Regions from separate parts of the Halodesulfovibrio oceani subsp. galateae genome, predicted to be linked through region 1. Evidence: predicted binding sites of a transcription regulator. Region 1 holds the regulator's gene; each other region holds the start of a gene.
The links. Region 1 encodes sigma-54, which starts transcription at its own class of promoters, with help from an activator protein. Its sites were predicted from a motif close to CTGGCACGGNNNNTGCTT; they were not measured.
Positions count from the first base shown of each region.

Region 2: the regulator sigma-54 is predicted to act here: its motif matches at 2,510-2,527, upstream of hpsG ((2S)-3-sulfopropanediol dehydratase).
Region 3: the regulator sigma-54 is predicted to act here: its motif matches at 3,645-3,662, upstream of fdhF (formate dehydrogenase subunit alpha).

Region 1 is NZ_AP042453.1:1,513,105-1,519,432, forward strand. It holds gene ACZ5V1_RS06640 (CTP synthase) at 1-138, shown strand, start outside; gene kdsA (3-deoxy-8-phosphooctulonate synthase) at 337-1,161, shown strand; gene ACZ5V1_RS06650 (KdsC family phosphatase) at 1,151-1,672, shown strand; gene lptC (LPS export ABC transporter periplasmic protein LptC) at 1,673-2,260, shown strand; gene ACZ5V1_RS06660 (LptA/OstA family protein) at 2,260-2,787, shown strand; gene lptB (LPS export ABC transporter ATP-binding protein) at 2,788-3,510, shown strand; gene rpoN (RNA polymerase factor sigma-54) at 3,710-5,137, shown strand; gene hpf (ribosome hibernation-promoting factor, HPF/YfiA family) at 5,191-5,727, shown strand; gene ACZ5V1_RS06680 (PTS sugar transporter subunit IIA) at 5,736-6,185, shown strand; gene rapZ (RNase adapter RapZ) at 6,198-6,328, shown strand, end outside.
Region 2 is NZ_AP042453.1:1,259,343-1,265,670, reverse strand. It holds gene ACZ5V1_RS05795 (TRAP transporter small permease) at 1-177, opposite strand, end outside; gene ACZ5V1_RS05790 (TRAP transporter substrate-binding protein) at 237-1,238, opposite strand; gene hpsG ((2S)-3-sulfopropanediol dehydratase) at 2,628-5,102, shown strand; gene hpsH ((2S)-3-sulfopropanediol dehydratase activating enzyme) at 5,174-6,094, shown strand; gene ACZ5V1_RS05775 (sigma-54 interaction domain-containing protein) at 6,212-6,328, opposite strand, start outside.
Region 3 is NZ_AP042453.1:3,994,487-4,000,814, reverse strand. It holds gene ACZ5V1_RS17490 ([Fe-Fe] hydrogenase large subunit C-terminal domain-containing protein) at 1-959, opposite strand, end outside; gene ACZ5V1_RS17485 (4Fe-4S dicluster domain-containing protein) at 959-1,549, opposite strand; gene fdhF (formate dehydrogenase subunit alpha) at 1,534-3,633, opposite strand; gene ACZ5V1_RS17475 (GNAT family N-acetyltransferase) at 3,919-4,353, opposite strand; gene ACZ5V1_RS17470 (TetR/AcrR family transcriptional regulator) at 4,388-4,945, opposite strand; gene ACZ5V1_RS17465 (glycosyltransferase family 2 protein) at 5,654-6,328, shown strand, end outside.

The DNA of each region.
Region 1 (6,328 bases):
CTCGTTGAAATTGTAGAAGTGAAAGACCATCCTTGGTTCCTCGCTTGTCAGTTCCACCCAGAATTCAAGTCCACACCAATGAACCCGCATCCACTTTTCCGCGAGTTCGTTAAGGCTTCTAAAACGAATAAAAAATAGCACCTGCATCACTGCAACGAACAGAAGAAACAAGATTTCAACGTATGAGAAATTTTGACTTTTTGCCGCTGCACTGCGATGTACAGGGTTATTAGCGATTAAAATCGGGGCATGCGTCAGTATGCCCCGATTTTCTCTTTCAATCCCCAATTTATTCGAGTAATTTTACGCTTTACATTCCCAAATAGGATTACCGCAATGAAACATATCGAAAACGGTTCTGCATTATACGCAGAACTGACAACAAAACCTTTTGTTTTTGCTGGCCCTTGCGCCCTTGAAAGTTTTGAACTTGCTTTGGAAACAGCACATGCTGTAAAAGAAGCAGCAGAAGCAGCCGGACTGAAAGCTGTATTCAAAAGCTCATATGATAAAGCAAACCGAACCTCTCTTTCCAGTTTCAGAGGCCCGGGACTCGCTAAAGGACTCGAATGGTTGGCACGTATTAAAGAAGAAACCGGACTGCCTGTCGTAACCGACATTCACGAGCCGGAACAGGCTGCCCCAGTTGCAGAAGTCGCAGATGTAATGCAAATTCCGGCATTCTTATGCCGCCAGACAAGCCTGCTTATTGCCGCAGCCAAAACTGGTCGCGTTATAAATGTTAAAAAAGGGCAGTTTGTAGCCCCGTGGGATATGAAGCCAGCACTGGATAAATTATTCTCAACGGGCAACAAAAATATAATGCTCACAGAACGTGGCGCATCTTTTGGATATAACAACCTTGTTGTAGATTTCCGCTCATTCCCTATCATGCAGTCTTACGGCGTGCCTGTAGTATTCGATGCAACACACTCAGTTCAACTTCCGGGCGGACAGGGTGGTACTTCCGGCGGTGACCGATCTTTTGTACCTCGTCTTTCCCGGGCTGCTGTTGCCGCAGGCGTTAACGGCGTATTTATTGAAACACACCCTGATCCAGACAATGCACTTTGTGATGGCCCTAACAGCTGGCCTGTTGCTAAATTACCTCATCTTCTGCGTGACCTTTCTGCACTCTGGAGCATGAATTATGAATGCTAAGAACCTAGCCAAGGATATTAAACTCATTGTCCTTGATTGTGATGGCGTGCTCACCGATGGTGGGCTATACTACGACCATGAAGGCAACGTGACCAAACGGTTCAATGTGCTTGATGGACTTGGTATCAAGGCCGCTCAAGCTTGCGATCTGGTAATCGGAGTAATCACAGGGCTAGATGCAAAATCTGTTGCGACCCGTATGAACGATCTCGGAATTACTGATTATTATGCCGGTCATTTAAAAAAAATGGTATGCATTGAAGAAATCAGAGAAAAGTACAATCTAGAATGGCAACAGATTGCATATGTTGGGGATGACTGGATTGACTTAGCGCCAATGCGTAAAGTAGGGCTCCCAATTGCTGTGGCAAACGCAATGCCAGAAGTAAAAGAGGTCGCCGTATTAGAAACCAAAACCGCTGGCGGACACGGTGCTGTTCGCGAAGCGCTCAATTTTATTATGAACGCTCAAGGAAAACTTGAGGGTATTGTTAACTCTATAGGTGGTTAAATGAGAAAGTGGTTGATTTGGGGGGCATTGTTAGCCTTACTTGGCGGCGGCTTATTCTATCTGCAAAGCTCTGTGGAAGAGGAAATTGCAGAAAGAGTAAGTGAAGCCATTGGTAATGATGCTAAAACAAATGTTGATCTTTCTTTAAAAGGTATTGAGCTGAAGCAGGGTGAAGCAGGCAAAGAACTGTGGACCCTGAAAGCGACTAATGGCTGGTATCAGAAAGACAAGAGCATTATTGATCTTGCTGAACCGGACATCATGTACTTTGTTCAACCGGACCGTGACCAAGTGCACATTGTGGCACCAAACGGCACTATTAACCAAAATAAAGGTGTCGCCCGTTTATGGGGCGATGTAAAAGTAACCAACCAGAAAGGCACAATTACAAGTAGTGAGCTTACTTTTGAAGATAAAAAGAAACTACTCATTATGACAGGTAATGTTGTCTTCACTGGTGAAGGTTTTGACGGTTCTTCCGACGATGCAAGTTGGAATTTAAATGAAAATACGATCACAGCAACCGGTAATGTGGTTGTAAAATTCCGTGCTAAACAGCTGAACGACGCGACTGGTGGAGAAAAATAATGAAAGCTCTGTTCCGAATTCTGGTGTTATCTATTTGCATCTTTACAATCACAAACACCGCCACCATGGCAGCACCCGCTGAAGATGACGTAAAAGTCACCTCTGAAAAAATGACGTACAGCGCAGACGGACAAACCGTCGTGTTTACCGGAAACGTTGTTGTAAAACACCCAGAAGCTGATATGTGGGCAAATAAAGTTACCGTCTATTTGCTAAGCGATAAGAACGCAGCAAAATCCGATGCGACTGGTGACGTCAACCCAGGTAAAATTGAAAAAATTGTCTCAGAAGGTAATGTTCGCATCAAAATGGAGCAGAACAGACGAGGCACCTGTGATGTTGCAACCTACACCCTCAAAGATGAATTGCTTGTTATGACTGGTTCACCCAAATTAAGTGAAGGTAAAAACACCATCGCCGGCAACGTCATCAAATTCTGGGTAAAAGAAAACCGCAGTGAAGTACTCGGTTCTTCTAATCAGCCTGTAGAAGCAATTTTCTCAGCACCAGGTAAGGCAAAAAAATAAATGTCTATTATCCAAGCTGAAGGACTTTGCAAAATTTACGGCAAGCGTGAGGTTGTCCGCAATATCAATCTGCAAATGCAGCAGGGTGAAATTGTGGGACTTCTTGGCCCTAACGGCGCTGGTAAAACAACAACATTCTACATGCTCATTGGTATTGTTAAACCCAATGCCGGTGTGGTTCGTGTAGATGATATGGAAGTCACCGACTGGCCGTTGCACGAACGTGCGCGAATCGGCTTGAGCTATCTTCCTCAGGAAAGCTCTGTTTTCAAAAAACTCACAGTCTCTCAGAACTTGCAGTTGATTTTGGAACAAACAGAACTGTCCCGTGATGATCAGAAAAAACGTGAAGAAGAACTGATGGAAGAATTCGGTATCACACATATTCGTGATACTCACGCCATGCATATTTCCGGCGGTGAACGTCGCCGCCTTGAAATTGCCCGCGCGTTAATCCGAGATCCTAAGTTTATTCTTCTCGATGAGCCATTTGCAGGCATTGACCCACTCGCTGTAGATGACATTCAGGACATCATCCGTAAACTGCGTGACAAAGGAATGGGCGTGCTCATTTCCGACCACAACGTTAGGGAAACATTAAAAATTTGTGATAGAGCTAACCTTGTTTACGAAGGTCAAATAATTCTTTCCGGTACGCCGCAAGAGATTGTTGATAACCCAAAGGCGCGTAGCGTCTACCTTGGAGAAGGTTTTAGTCTCTAGTATCTTGATAAAAAATATAATTTGCGCCCTCGCAATAACGAAAAGCCCGTCCAACGGGCTTTTTTCTTGGTTGCATATAACGTTCCTATGTGGCAAAAAAGAGGTCAGTTATCTGATTTGGAATGTTTTTTGATAGGCAGTACTCATACATTATATTTCAGCTTTTTAGCTAGTCGAACCACATAGGACATTCTTATATATGGCTCTTGAACTTCGCCAACAATTAAAGCTTGCCCAGCAGCTTGTAATGACCCCGCAATTGCAGCAGGCAATCAAACTGCTGCAGCTTTCTCGCGTGGAACTTGCTGAAACCGTTCAGCAAGAGTTGCTGGAGAATCCTTTTTTGGAAGAGTCCTTGGAAGAAACCGCTAATCCAGACAAAACTTCTGCTAAAGAACAGCGTAAAGATGAACAGGAAGCTTATGACAAAGAGCTTTCTTCTAACGCTGACTGGGAAGATTATCTGGGTGATTTCTCAAGTACCACCAAACAGGTTTCAATGCGGGAAACTGAAGCATTAGAGGAAATGAGCTCATTTGAAGCTCGTCTTGCTCCTGCTCCAACGTTAGACGGTCATCTGTACTGGCAATTAATGCTTTCTCCACTCTCAGAAGAGCAAATTCGTGTTGGAGAAATCATCATTGGCAGCATCAGCTCTAATGGGTACCTACATGTATCTACAGAAGAGCTGTCACAGATTGCTCAAAGCGATCCTGAAACAGTGGAACAGCTTATTGAGCATATTCAACAATTTGACCCTGTAGGGGTTGCTGCTCGCACTCCGCAGGAATGCCTGCTTGTTCAGGTAAAAGCTCTCAATTACGATCGTGACCCAATTCTTGTAGATATTATTACTAATCATCTTGAAGACCTAGAGAAGCGTCGTTACAAACCACTTGCTCGAAAATACAAAATTTCCCTTGAAGATCTCAGAGAGTACCTAGATGTAATCCAGAGCCTTGACCCTATGCCGGGGGCACGGTTCGGTGGAGGAGAAGCACAATATGTTTCTCCAGACGTTTACATCTATGAGTACGAAAAAGAATTCGTTATCGTTCTCAATGAAGATGGTTTACCACAATTACAACTCAGTGAATTAACAGAGCAACTCCCGAAAACTACTAACGCTGAAGAAAAAGATTATTATCAGGACAAGATGCGTTCTGCCTCCTGGCTGATAAAAAGTCTGTACCAACGGCAACGAACTTTATATAAAGTAGTTGAGAGTATTGTTAAATATCAAAGAGAATTCTTCCTTAATGGTGTTACATCGTTAAAGCCGCTAATTCTTAAAGATATTGCAGATGATATTGGCATGCACGAATCAACGGTAAGCCGTATCACCACAAGTAAGTACATTTCGACCCCGCACGGTATTTTTGAACTGAAGTTCTTCTTCAACAGTGCAATTGGCCTTGATGATGGTAGTCAGGTCGGATCGGAGAGCGTAAAAGCCCTCATTAAAAAGCTTATTAGTGAAGAAAATACAAAAAAACCACTCAGCGATGAAAAAATCGGTGAGATTTTGAAAGAAAAACTGCAGGTTAACATTGCACGAAGAACTGTAGCTAAATACCGTACCGCAATGAATATCCCTTCATCATCCAAGAGAAAGGTGGTATTCTAAAAGCGAAACCAGCTGACTCACAGGGTTTCAAAAGTATCCAATTAGGAGGCACCATGAACATCGCATTCACATTCAAAAACTTTGAGCCTTCCAATCACCTAAAAGCTTATGCCAAACGACGCTTCAGCAAGCTTGGCAGATTCTTACCGAACCCTGAACACTTGGAAATGCAAGTCTCACTTTCTGTTGACAATTTCCGCCACAAAGCCGAAATTTCACTTGTATCGGATAACTTAACTCTATCCGCTACTGAACAGTCTGAAGACATGTATGCAACCGTTGATCTTGTTCGCGATAAACTTAAAGCACAGATCATACGTCGTACGGAAAAACTGCAAACGAAACGCAAGGGTGCAGAAAAGTTTGTTCTAGAAGGTACTATCCCTCCAGAAGAAGCAGTAGAGGCGGAACGAACCATCATTGGTATGGATAATTTTATACCGAAACCGATGGATCTTGACGAAGCCGCTATGCAGCTTGATGCACTTGATTATGACTTCCTTGTTTTTCTTAATGCTGAAACTGAACGGGTAAATGTGATCTACCGCCGAAAAGATAAGAATTTCGGCCTGATTGACCCCGTTTTCTAGGAAAAGTAATGAAACTGGGTGAATACCTAGAAAAAGAACTTGTACTGCCAGAGCTAACCGCCAGCACCAAACAAGAGGCGCTGGCGGAGCTCTTGGCTCCTGTCGTTGAAAAAAACCCATCCCTTGATGCTGAAGAAGTTTTTAACGTGCTTATGGAACGAGAAGCTCTCGGAACCACAGGTATTGGTAATGGCATTGCCATTCCTCACGGAAAACTTCCAGCACTCGATAAAATAGTAGTAGTAGCCGGTCGAAGCTTCGATGGGCTGGACTTTGATGCACTTGATCAAAAACCTTGTAAGATTTTCTTCATGGTTCTTGCTCCAGAAAACGTAGCAGGTACACACCTGCGCATCCTTGCCCAAATTTCGCGACTCCTGAAAGATGAAGATTTCAAACAATTATTTATGGAATCTGATAGTCAGGAAACTTTGTGGAACCTTTTATCTGCTGCGTAACATGAGTATTTTATGATTTCTGCATCTCAACGTACTATTCCTGTGATCATTATTGCCGGACTCTCCGGAGCTGGTAAAAGTAGCGCGCTAAAAGTCTTTGAAGACATGGCATACTACACTATTGATGGACTTCCGATGTCTAT
Region 2 (6,328 bases), 250 kb from region 1:
CCCCATATATACGGACCAAATAAAACTGTAACGAGAAAGCTCTTCGGTCCACGCAATTGACGAACCATACATCATACGTACAGCGACCTGAAGTGTAAGGCTCATCACCATTACAGCAACTAGCGAAGCACAGGCACACTCTTCGAAGTTATCAATAATTTTTTTCAATATTTTCATGGTAACTATCTTTTTTTTAATAAAGGGGGATTGGATCCCTCCCCCCTTAGAGTGTATTCTTACTTCTGACCCATAATCGTGAGAGCTTCATCAATTTTAGATTTGCCACCAATCCTTTCGTAAAAGGAAGGCCAGAGCTGGCGAGCACGAATCATCCACTCATCCTCATCTTCAAGAGTATTGAATTGCATACCATGATCAATGCACGCCTGAAGAGATTTTTTGTTTTGTTCAGCGACCCAATTCCATTCATACACAGCAGCCTGCTTTGCTGCTTTGTTAATAAGAGATTTTGTTGTTGGATCAAGACTTTGGTACCAACGTTCTGATACGAGAATTGGACCTACCCACAGCATATAGTGAAGGTCAGAGATGTATTTCTGAACTTCCCAAAACTTCTGGTCACGGTTAATGGAATGTGGGTTTTCCTGACCATCTGCAACGCCCTGCTGAAGAGCATTAAAAGTTTCAGACCATGCTAAAGGATGTGGTTCAACACCCCATGAACGGAAAGATTCAAGCTGAACAGGAACAGCAGGTACACGAATTCTAAGCCCCTTAAGATCTCCCATTGTAACAACTGGCTTCTTAGAGTTAGTCAACACACGGTACCCGCCGACAAGCCAAGAAAGAGGTCGTGTGCTACTTTCTTCGGCAACGCCATCGGCAAGTTCATCAATAAACTTATCGTTACCGAGAAGCTTATATGCGTCAGCAATTTCAGGGAATAGATACGGAAGAACTAGAACTGAAGCCTTTGGAGAAAAGGGAGTAAGGTTACCAGCAGCAAGAGCAGCAACGTGTAACTCCCCAGAACGAAGTTGCTTTACGTTTGCCTGCTCGTCACCCATTGATCCACCGAGGAAAAGCAGAACCTGAACTTTGCCGCCGGATTCTTCTTCCACAATTTTCTTAAAACGCTCCAATGCAGTAGCATGCAAGCTACCATTGGGGTTTGAAGTCGCAGCAAGAATTCTTGTACTCTTGTATTCTACTGCATTTGCCACTGCCACGCTTGCAACAAGAATAAAAGCCACTAGTAAAGTAATTACGCGCCTCATGTGATCTCCTCTTTAAGAATTGCTATGGAAAGTTCTCTAAAGTCTGCAAACTTTATTGAGAACTTCGGAGATGATTAGTCCAGTTCATTTAGCCCAAATAACTGAACGCTACTGTACGGGGACAGCATGAATGACAACATCTATTGTCATTTCATTCATTCCTTTTGATCATAATTTGCAAATTGAGTGCCTTTATGAAACCCTAAATAAGAGTTAAAATTCATGATCAAAACAATCTAAAATAAACGATAGCAGTTATCATTCCTTGTTTATTTCTAACTTCCTATTCCATCACAACTTTATTTTGAGATTCTAATAAACAAGCAAACGGTAATATACCTGTAGCTAATCATACAAAAAGTTGGCCTATTCTTAAAAACCGTTCACACTATTAGGCAGATCGTCAGCTGTTACTTTATTGAAAGAATAGTAGTGCACGCATGCAACAGAACATACAAAAATCTGTTCACAATTAAATGGAAGTACAGGCGGATAGGGGATAAACCTTACTATATGCAATTCGCATCAACTATTGCACCGATGCAGCACTTTTCTTCTCCATACTATGTTCTGTGTTGAAAAGTTTTTGAATATCAACGCGCACAGCCGCTTTTCAGTAAAGTCAGCACACTGTTGCAGTGGTGCACAACTCCTGTATTTGCGAACAGGTACTCACTAAACAAAAAAAGAAAAACAGAGAAAAATTCTCTGTTTTTTTTATGACCTATGCGCCTGATTACTAGAGCTTTAATAGGTTTTTTGCATTCAAACAGCACAGTTGCTCCAATAACTCCGCCGGTAAATCCAAATTTTATACTCTTAAAGCGCATTGCAGAAATCAGCTCTGAACTACCCACTGTAAAACAACATATCACCAATCAAGTTAATCCCGACCTGACCATACGCCTCACCAAAAAATGTCCAAATCCACATTTAACATTATATACTCTGCCACATTTTTTTGTTTCAAGCTCAAAGCCACAAAAGCAGCCATCCGCTCTCTCCCATTTTCAAATGATTCAGTACAATTTTCATTATTTTCCAGTCAGAACTTCATTCTTAAGGAAAAACATCTCTCAGCTATAAATTAATACTCACATGCATTGCAGCAAATCACGAGTAGCAGCAATGCAATACACATTGTAATGACTTAAAATAAAAGAATAAAACATCAAAACCATTGCACGTCTGCAATAGTTTTTTCATTGCAACTAGCCATGCACATCTTCACGTCTTTTCACTTTCATCATATATTTCAAGATATTAAATCGGTGGCATTGTTATTGCTTTATTCGACATACACACTGCACGCAGCTCCAATATACATGTGCCAACTCAGCGCTGGGTTACCACTATATTTATTTTACAGACCACCCTCAGGAGGAAACCATGACTCGATTCGATTGTTGTCTTTCCCCACAAGAAGAACGTATCGTAAAAAACATTGATTCACGTGAAGGTCGTGAGCGCGTATACAGTATTCTTGATACCTTCCACATGACAACTCCACATATTGATATTGAACGCGCACGCTTTTTCACAGAGTCCATGAAACAAACAGAGAGCCAGCCTCTGGTACTTCGTTGGGCAAAAGCTTTAATGAACTGTGCTGAGAAAATGACTGTATACATTACTCCAAATCAGCTCATCGCAGGCCGTGCCGGTAAAGAGGGACGTTACGGCATCCTCTACCCTGAACTTGACGGTGATTTTTACGCAACCAGCCTTCGTGGACTGGACAAACGTAAAAAATCTCCATTCAAAATTGATTCGGAAGAAGTAGAAATCATCGTAAACGAAATCGCTACATACTGGGAGGGGCAAACCTACCACGAGCACCTTAACGGTGCTCTGCCAGACGATCTGCGTGGCGTTACATACAACGACGATCAAGGTCTGCGCTCCAAATTTGTCGTATCTGAATCATCTTCCTACCGCTCTGCTCTCCAATGGGTACACGATTACGACAAAGTACTGAAACTTGGATTTAATGGTATTAAAGAAGATGCAATTGCCCGTATGAACGAGCTTGACGCAGAAGACCCTGTTGAAACATGGGAAAAACGTCCGTTCTACGAAGCAATGGTCATCATTTGTGACGCAATCATGCATTGGGCTCGCCGCCATGCAGATCTTGCACGCAAACAGGCTGAAGAAATTACAGACAAAAAACGTAAAGCAGAATTGCTTCTCATGGCAGACATTTGCGAACACGTACCTGCAAACCCGGCACGCAACTTCCGTGAAGCTATGCAGTCCCAGTGGTTTGTTCAGCTATTCTCTCGTATTGAACAAAAAGCATCTGCAATCATTTCAAATGGCCGCATGGATCAGTACCTGTTCCCATTCTACAAAAAAGATATCAAAGCAGGTGTCATCACTAAAGAAGAAGCTGTTGAGCTTTTTGAATGTATGTGGGTTGAAATGGCACAGTTCATTGATTTATACATCAACCCGACGGGTAACGATTTCAACGAAGGCTACGCTCACTGGGAAGCCGTAACTATCGGTGGTCAGACCGCAGCAGGAGAAGATGCAACAAATGAGCTTAGCTACCTTCTCCTTGAGTCTAAACGCGAATTCCCACTGAACTACCCGGATCTCGCGGCACGTATTCACGCTCGCTCACCAGAACGATTTCTCTGGGAAATTGCCCTTACCGTTAAAGACGGTTCCGGTTTCCCTAAACTGATTAACGATGAAGAAGTAATTCCTCTCTACACTTCAAAAGGCGCTCCTCACGATCAAGCGATGGACTACTCCGTTTCCGCTTGCACCGAAATTCGTCTACCTAACAGCGAAACCTACACTTCCGGTTGCCCATACATCAACTTTGCGACTGCAATAGAAATGACCATGTACAATGGTCGTATGCTTAAATACGGCGATGAAATTATCGGTCTCGAAACTGGTGACGTAAATAAATTCGAGAATTGGGATGAATTCTACAACGCTTATCTTAAACAGCAACGAAACCTTCTTGTGAAGGCTTTCCGTCAGCAGTTTATTGTAGATTCAATACGCCCTCATCATTTTGCAACTCCATTCGCATCCGTCATGCACGACCTGTGTATGAAGGAAGGCAAGGATCTTCAATCCCAATACATTGAAGGCGGTCTTGAATATTCATACTTCGAGTTCCTAGGTTATGGCACGGTTGTCGATTCCCTTGCAGCAATCAAAAAGCTCGTATTCGAAGATAAAAAACTCACCATGAAAGAAGTTGTTGAAGCGCTTAAAGACAACTTCGAAGGCAAAGAAGATGTTCGCGAGCTGCTGCGTTCAGCACCATGTTATGGCAACAATAACCAATACGTAGATTCTATTGCCAAAGAAATTGACGAAGCGTGTCAAACCTATGCTGCAAAGTATTCTGAAAAACGCGGTATCAGTTACGACGTACGTTACGTTCCTGTCACATCACACGTACCGTTCGGCAAAGTCGTTTCCGCTACTCCCAACGGACGTCTTGCATGGACGGCACTATCTGATGGCACTTCCGCATCACACGGCGCAGACCACAACGGCCCTACTGCTGTGCTTATGTCCAACTACCATTCTAAAAACCGTGGAATGAAAAACCGTGCATCCCGTCTCCTCAACATTAAACTCACACCGAAAAGTGTTGAAGGTGATGCTGGCACACAAAAAATCGTGGATATGATTCGAACTTGGTGTGACCTCCACCTCTGGCACATTCAATTCAACATCATCAATCACGAAACACTTCTCGCTGCCCAGAAAGAACCAGATAACTATCGCAACCTGCTGGTTCGCATCGCAGGCTACTCTGCTTACTTCTGTGACCTTTCCCGTGACCTTCAGAATGACATTATTGAAAGAACTGGGCACGATGAAATCTAACTTCCCAACAAGTAAGGAGCAGTGATGCCTGCTCCTTACTTGATTACGACTTGCTAGTTTGGAGACATGACATGAACACTCAAAACGACGGTTACATTTTCAATATTCAGAATTTTTCAGTTCACGATGGTGCAGGAATACGTACTACCGTATTCCTTAAAGGCTGCCCGCTACGTTGCACTTGGTGCAGTAACCCTGAGTCTCAATTAGCAAAACCACAACTGGCATTTAATATAAAAAAATGCCTGACTACTGAAAAATGTACCCGCTGTATCAAGGCATGTCCGCAGCAGGCGATCTTCTCAACAGAAGATCATCTCGTCAGCATTGACCCATCCAAATGTGTTCGATGCCACACATGTGCAGCAAGCTGCCCATCGAATGCGTTGACGGTCTATGGCGAACGTAAGTCCGTTACTGAAGTAATTGATGAGGTTGAAAAAGAAGCCGTATTCTTTACTCGTTCGGGGGGGGGAATGACGCTAAGTGGCGGGGAAGCGATGACACAACCCCAATTTGCCATTGGGCTACTGAAAGAAGCAAAACGCAGAAGGATTCGCACTGCTATGGAAACGTGTGGTTACTGTCATTGGGGTGATCTAAATGAAGCATGCACTTATCTGGATGAACTCATTTTTGATGTTAAATGCGCTGATGATGCCGTGCATAAAAAAGGCACCGGAGCAAGCAACCACAGAATTCTGACAAACCTTGCAAATGTTCTGTACCACTTTCCAGAGTTACCTATATTAGTCCGGACGCCTGTCATTCCAGGAGTTAACGATACACCCGAACATATTCAGGCAATCATTGCCCTGTTACCAGTGCAAAAAAACATTTCTTATGAGTTGCTACCGTATCATCGTATGGGGCAGTCTAAATACGAATTTCTTGGTATGAAGTACCCACTAAAAAATATCAAACTTGCACCTGAAACCATGAAAACCCTTCGCCCACTTGAGGCTGAAGCTAACCTGTCTTTTAATCGATAAAAAATAGCGCATTGTAAGGATGAGTTCGTCCTTCCTTCAACCTAGATTATGGAGTACAAACTCATCCTTACTGTGATTGCAAAAAATCCAGCACAGAATTTTCTGTGCTGGATTTTCTTATTTACCGTATTTTTTTAACTTACGAAAAACCGTTGTTCTATCTACTTTAAGCTCTCGTGCTAGTTCCGAAATATTCCCAAGTCGTTCCATACCATCAAGAATAACTTGTCGCTC
Region 3 (6,328 bases), 1.6 Mb from region 1:
GTTGTAACTGCGATTGCAGTACGAAGTGCGGCTTCCATAACGCCACCGGAAGCACCGAAAATAGTTCCTGCTCCAGAATAAAGTCCAAGAGGAGTATCAAACTCTTCTTCCGGAAGTGTGTCTAAGCGGATACCTTTGCTTTTAAGCATGGCAGCAAGCTCAGTTACGGTCAAAACCGCATCAACATCAGGTGTTCCGGTGGACTGCATTTCAGGACGACCAGCCTCAAATTTCTTTGCAGTACATGGCATAATGGCAACACTGGCAATGTCTTCAGGATTCTTGCCCGCAATATCTGCACCGTATGTTTTAAAAAGTGCGCCCGCCATTTGCTGTGGCGATTTACAACTGGAAAGATGGGAGACCTGATCAGACCATGCGGTTTCCATATAGCGAACCCAACCCGGGCAACATGACGTAAACATGGGCAGATTCTCGCCGGACTCCAGACGTTCAAGCAGTTCAGATGCTTCTTCCATAATGGTTACGTCAGCAGCAAAAATAGTGTCATATACAAAATCAAAACCAAGCCTACGTAAGGCTGCTGCAAGCTGCCCCGGAGTCAACGTACCGGGGGCAAATCCGAATTCTTCTGCAATAGAAGACCGAACAGCCGGTGCACACTGCACCATAGAAACTTTAGCTGGATCGGCAAGCATACCTGCCACGTTTTTCTTATCAATCCGAAAATGTGCAGCAAACAGTGTGGAAGTATCGTCTTCAGGCAGACCACGGTCTTTTCGAATATTCGATAAGTCCTCTGCACAATCATCAAAGGGCGACAAAAAAGCAGAACATCGTTGAACACACTGCCCGCACATTACGCAACGGGATGCATCAATCACCTGAGGTTCGTACTGTTTCCCGACAATAGCATCTACAGGACACACTTCCGCACAACGACGACAACCGGTACAAAGTAAAGGATCGATGGAAACGATTTGGGATGAAATAGTCATTAGAATTCTTCTCCAGCTCTGGCACTAAAGCCAGCCAAGGCCAGTGCTGCCTCAACATTGCGGCGGTTTTTAATTTTTGCAGGGTTGATTAACGTTAAGGCATCTTTAGGACAGGCCTCGACGCACGCCGGTCCAGCTTTCCGATCTTTGCAAAGGTCACACTTGCTGGCTAACAGAGCAGGTTCAACAGTAAAACTTTCAGGAGACTGAGGATCAGTCACTCGGCGCATGGCCGGCTTTCCTGTTTCCCAAATTTGCGCCATTTCCATAGCCCCTACTGGACAGGTAACCAGACAAGTCTTGCAACCTACGCAGCGGCTTTCATCAACCTGCACGCCATTCTCGGTGCGATAAATCGCAGCATTAGGGCACACCGCTGCACAAGGAGCATCTTCACAATGCCGACAACCGATCGGAACACGAACATCTCCAGCGCAGGTCAGGTACAATCTAGGAGTAAGGGGGGCATGAATACTTCCGACGGAAACTCCGCCCTGTACATGTGCGGCAGCACAGGCAAGCTCACATGCTCGGCAACCTATGCATCTGGAAGCTGTTGCAAGGATGAAGGGATTTAAACGGGTTGGCATGACAAGTGTTCCTCTATGTCTACTGAATTCACTGCTTGCGCATCATCAGAAATTTTACGGATAGATACAGCGCAAACTTTAAGCTGCGGAGTACCGGTCACAGGGTCGGCTGCTGATGTAGTAAGTATGTTGGCCGGACTCTCGGAAAAATGAAACGTCATGAAGACTAGTCCCGGACGAACTCGGCGAGTCACCCAAGCCCTGCCCTTTGCAGCACCACGGCGGGAACGAACCTCAAGCAATTCTCCGTCAACAATTCCATACGTTGCTGCGTCGGAAGGATGAACCTCTACCAGCTCTTCAGGCCATGTGCCTGCAAGCCCAAAGCATCGTCTGGTCATTGTTGCAGTATGGTAATGAGCAACGACACGGCCTGTTGTAAGCGTCAACGGGTATTCAGCGTCTGGAAGTTCAGCAGGTTCTCTATGAGTAAGCGGCACAAACTTGCCTGCGCCACGCATACACTGCCCTACATGTAGGATTGGTGTTCCCGGGTGCTGTTCATTCGGACACGGCCACTGAATGCCACCGCTTTCCAGCCTTTCATATGTAATGCCAGTGTGGGTTGGCGTAAGCTGACACATTTCATTAAACACAGCTTCAACATCTGCATACCGTTCCGGCCGCCCGATTCGTTCCAGCAATTCAGCAATAATTTTCCAATCTGGAAGACTGTTGCCTACGGGGGAGACAGCTTGTCGTATTCGCTGAACTCTTCTTTCTGTACTGGTAAATGTTCCATCTTTTTCCGCAAAACTAGCTCCGGGGAGCACCACATCAGCAAGCTTGGCAGTCTCTGTCAGAAAAATATCCTGAACGACCAAAAAATCGACATTCTTCAGGCAATGTTCCACATGAGTAATATCCGGATCACTTCGCATTGGGTTTTCACCAAAAACATATAAGCCCTTAAAACGATCTTCCTCAATGGCAGTAAACATTTGAGGAATGGTCATCCCAATTGCAGGTGGAAGTTCTGCGCCCCATTTTTCTTCGAAAATAGCCCTAACCGCATCGTCTTTCACTGAACGATAGCCTGTCAGCACGTTAGGCAACGCGCCCATGTCACAAGAACCCTGAACATTATTCTGTCCGCGAAGAGGGTTTACTCCTGTTTTTGGACGACCAATATTGCCAGTCAAAAGAGCGAGGTTTGAGACAGCCAGAACATTGCTTGTTCCGGTGGTATGTTGGGTGATTCCCATCGTGTAATAGAAAGCAGTATTTTTAGATCGAGCGATGCACTGTGCTGCCTTGCGTATGCCTGCAACGGATACTTCTGAAACGGACGAGACTATCTCTGCATCAAAATCTCTAAGCCCCTTACGGAACATTCCGAAACCCTCATTCTCTGCGGCTACGGTTGGGACATCAACCAGACCGGTATTAAGGATCTCGAGAGCAATAGCAGACAGTAGCGCAGTATCTGTACCAGGACGAAGCCGCAACCAGACATCTGCCTCACGAGCGAGATCTATCTCACGAGGATCAATGACAATCAGCTTAGCGCCATTGCGCTTGGCTTCCATCATTCCCAGTCCGATTACCGGATGGCATGCCGTGGTATTGGTGCCGATAATGCAAACACAATCCCCTGTACCCATATCCCACAATTCTCGAATAGAATTCGTCATAGACCCGCTTCCAAGTGATGTGGCCAGACCGGCCACTGTCGGAGCGTGTCAAAGTCGTGCGCAGTGATCGATATTATTAGTACCGAACCCTGCGCGAAAAAATTTCTGAAAAAGATAGTTCTCTTCATTGGTGCAGCGGGCACTACTGAAACCGCCCAATGCGTCTGGACCATGAGAGGAAGCAATCTGAGAAAACCGCGTTGCAACCAGTTCAAGAGCCTCATCCCATGAAGCCGGAACAAGTTCTCCGTCTTTACGAATCAGCGGTGTTGTCAGTCGATCTTTATGATGAACAAAGTCAAATCCAAACCGCCCCTTTGAACAAAGTGCACCTTGGTTAACAGAAGGCTCTGGCCCCGGAGAAACACTGACAATGCGCTCATCTTCAACATTCAAAGACAAAGCGCAGCCAACGCCGCAGTAAGGACAGGTAGTAGTAATGTGTTGCATAATTATGATATCAGCATGATTCATGCCATTTGAAATATTTAGATTAGTTCAATGAAAACAAAATATTAAACAGTAAACACAAGACAACTTCTCTGCAATATGAACAACATTGCATGCAAAAGTTCTGCAAAGAAACAAATTGCATGCAATGAGTCAAGATTATTTGATCACTCAAAGAATGTACCCGATAGATACATAACAAAAAACACCCGTAGCAAATAGATCTGCAAGTGCTTATACAAACAAGACTGGACGAATTTTGTAGCTTGATATTAGGAGGAACCGTTACTTGAGCTCCATGTGAAGCAATGGATAGGGCTTGCCAAATCCATCAACCGGCGAGCGACTTATAACTTTAAACCCCATATGCTCATAAAATTTTAGTGCGTTATGATTTTGCTCGTTCACGTCAACCTTTGTAGCTCCAAGTTCGTTGAGAGCATAATTTAGTAACAACTTACCAATGCCATTTTTAAAGCTTTTAAGGTCGACGAATAACATTTCAATATTCCCTTCTGCGACACCAAGAAAGCCGTGTATTTTTCCTTCTTCATCTTTCGCGCAACGCAGTACAACAGCTGCCAAGTATTCATTTTTAATTAGCGGCTTGAAAAATTGAATATCTTCTTCGGTTAAGAAACTATGTGTTGCTCTTACAGACGCTTCCCATAATTCAGTAATTTTTCCGTACTCTTCCTTAACTCCATTAGTAACATTCATCGACTATCTCTCATTATTTTTTGTTCTTCTGATGCTAGCTAACTAGCTTTAAGAGCGAGTTTTTTACTGAAACCTTCATAGAAGGCAGTGGGTAATTCTCATAAATTGATAGATAATGAAGGGAGACACCGTCAAGCAGTGCGAGAACCAATCGCGCTTTTTGCTGTGCTTCAGGAATTTTCAATTGCACTAACCATTCAGACACCAAGTTCAACAAAAATTCGGCTCGTTTTTTTATTACCACCCGCAAAATTTTATTTAATTCCGGTATGAGCATTAAAGTGAGCTGGAATTTCAAAAATTGCCTTTCGTTAACTAAAAAAGAAAAGAAACTGTCAATAAATAATGAGATCGAGTCTTCTAAATTCTTTGTCTTGCTCAACAGCTCGACGTTTTCTTGCATAGCTTGTGTTGCCTGTTCAAAAAGACCTATCAGCAATGACTCCTTGCTGGGAAAATAATTATAAACAAGCCCCTTAGAGACACCTGCATGTTTTGTAATTTGTTCAATTGTTGTTGCAAAATATCCCTGCTGTGCGAACAGGGTCATGGCAGAATAAAATATTTTCTGCTTTCCTTTTTGTGGTCTCAAAGTTGCCCTCCATGGAAAATTTAACTGACCAAGCAGTCAATTAAATTTTCCATGGAGTCACATTCTTTTTGTCAAGCAGCTTCATATTCCGACATTAAAATAGACCCATAAGATGAACGGTGGGGAATCTTTTAAAAAGCTAAACACGACTCTTAGAAACCAGATGAGATCAAACAATAGATATTCTCAGCACCACACACCAGTACGGAAAACAGCTTTGAGATGGCGCGAAAAAGACAGCAATAAAGATAATGCTGATGCAATCTAGAATAGACAAACAACGCCTTACACTTCGGAAATTTAAAAGCAAAAAAGCTCTTACACTTTCGCGTAAGAGCTTTTTTTGCTTAGCATCCTCAAGGAACATTCCCCCTCTGTCATCTGCGTGAAAGGAAGAGGTAATATATAGCAGATACTGTTCAGTTCTTGATTTTCAAGACTTCAACAAAAACACAGGTGGCATAAATGACATGAAAAAAAGAAAACTTACACTAAGTCTACACCTTTCAAAACACTTCATTCCATCAAAAATCTTTGCTTAACTAGCCCTACAAATTTGTCGCAGAATTATCCATGAAGGCAATTTTAAAATAAACCTGACACTTCTCATTGCTTCCTATCTATAAACAATGCAAAGAATAAATTTAAAACTATTCAAAAAACACAATAAGTTCAGCCACATTGTTAAATCTGCAGCAGAAACAACTTATGAAAAACAAAAAATCAGAATCAGACTATTTTCAAAAGTCAGATGATTTTAAGAAATCTGACATAAAGCTTTCAGTTGTTGTCCCTTTTTTCAATGAAGAAGAAGTATTGCCAGCATTCCATGAAAGGCTCACAGCTGTTCTTGATGCAATCCAAGAGAAAACAGAAATCGTTTATATCAATGATGGTAGTTACGATAACAGCCAAAAAATAATTACAAACGCCTTACCTACGTCAAGCACAGTAAGGTACGTCTGCTTAAGTAGAAATTTTGGCAAAGAGGCTGCAATGACCGCAGGTCTTCGAAACACTCGTGGGCAAGCAGTTGTCATTCTAGACGCAGACCTGCAAGACCCTCCTGAGCTCATTCCGCAAATGCTTGAACAATGGGAAAAGGGCTATGACGTTGTAAATATGCAGCGTGCCGTACGACACGGAGAAACAAAGTTTAAACGTTTTTCTGCAGCAACGTTCTATAAACTCATAAACATGCTTTCCGAACTACATATCCCTGAAAATGTGGGTGATTTTCGACTAATTAGCCGCACTGTAGTTGAACATATCAATACCCTTCCTGAAAAGAATCGATACATGAAAGGCCTGTTTTCTTGGCCTGGATTTGTTCAAACAACTCTGCAATTTGATCGTGACCCTCGATTTTCTGGAAAAACTAAA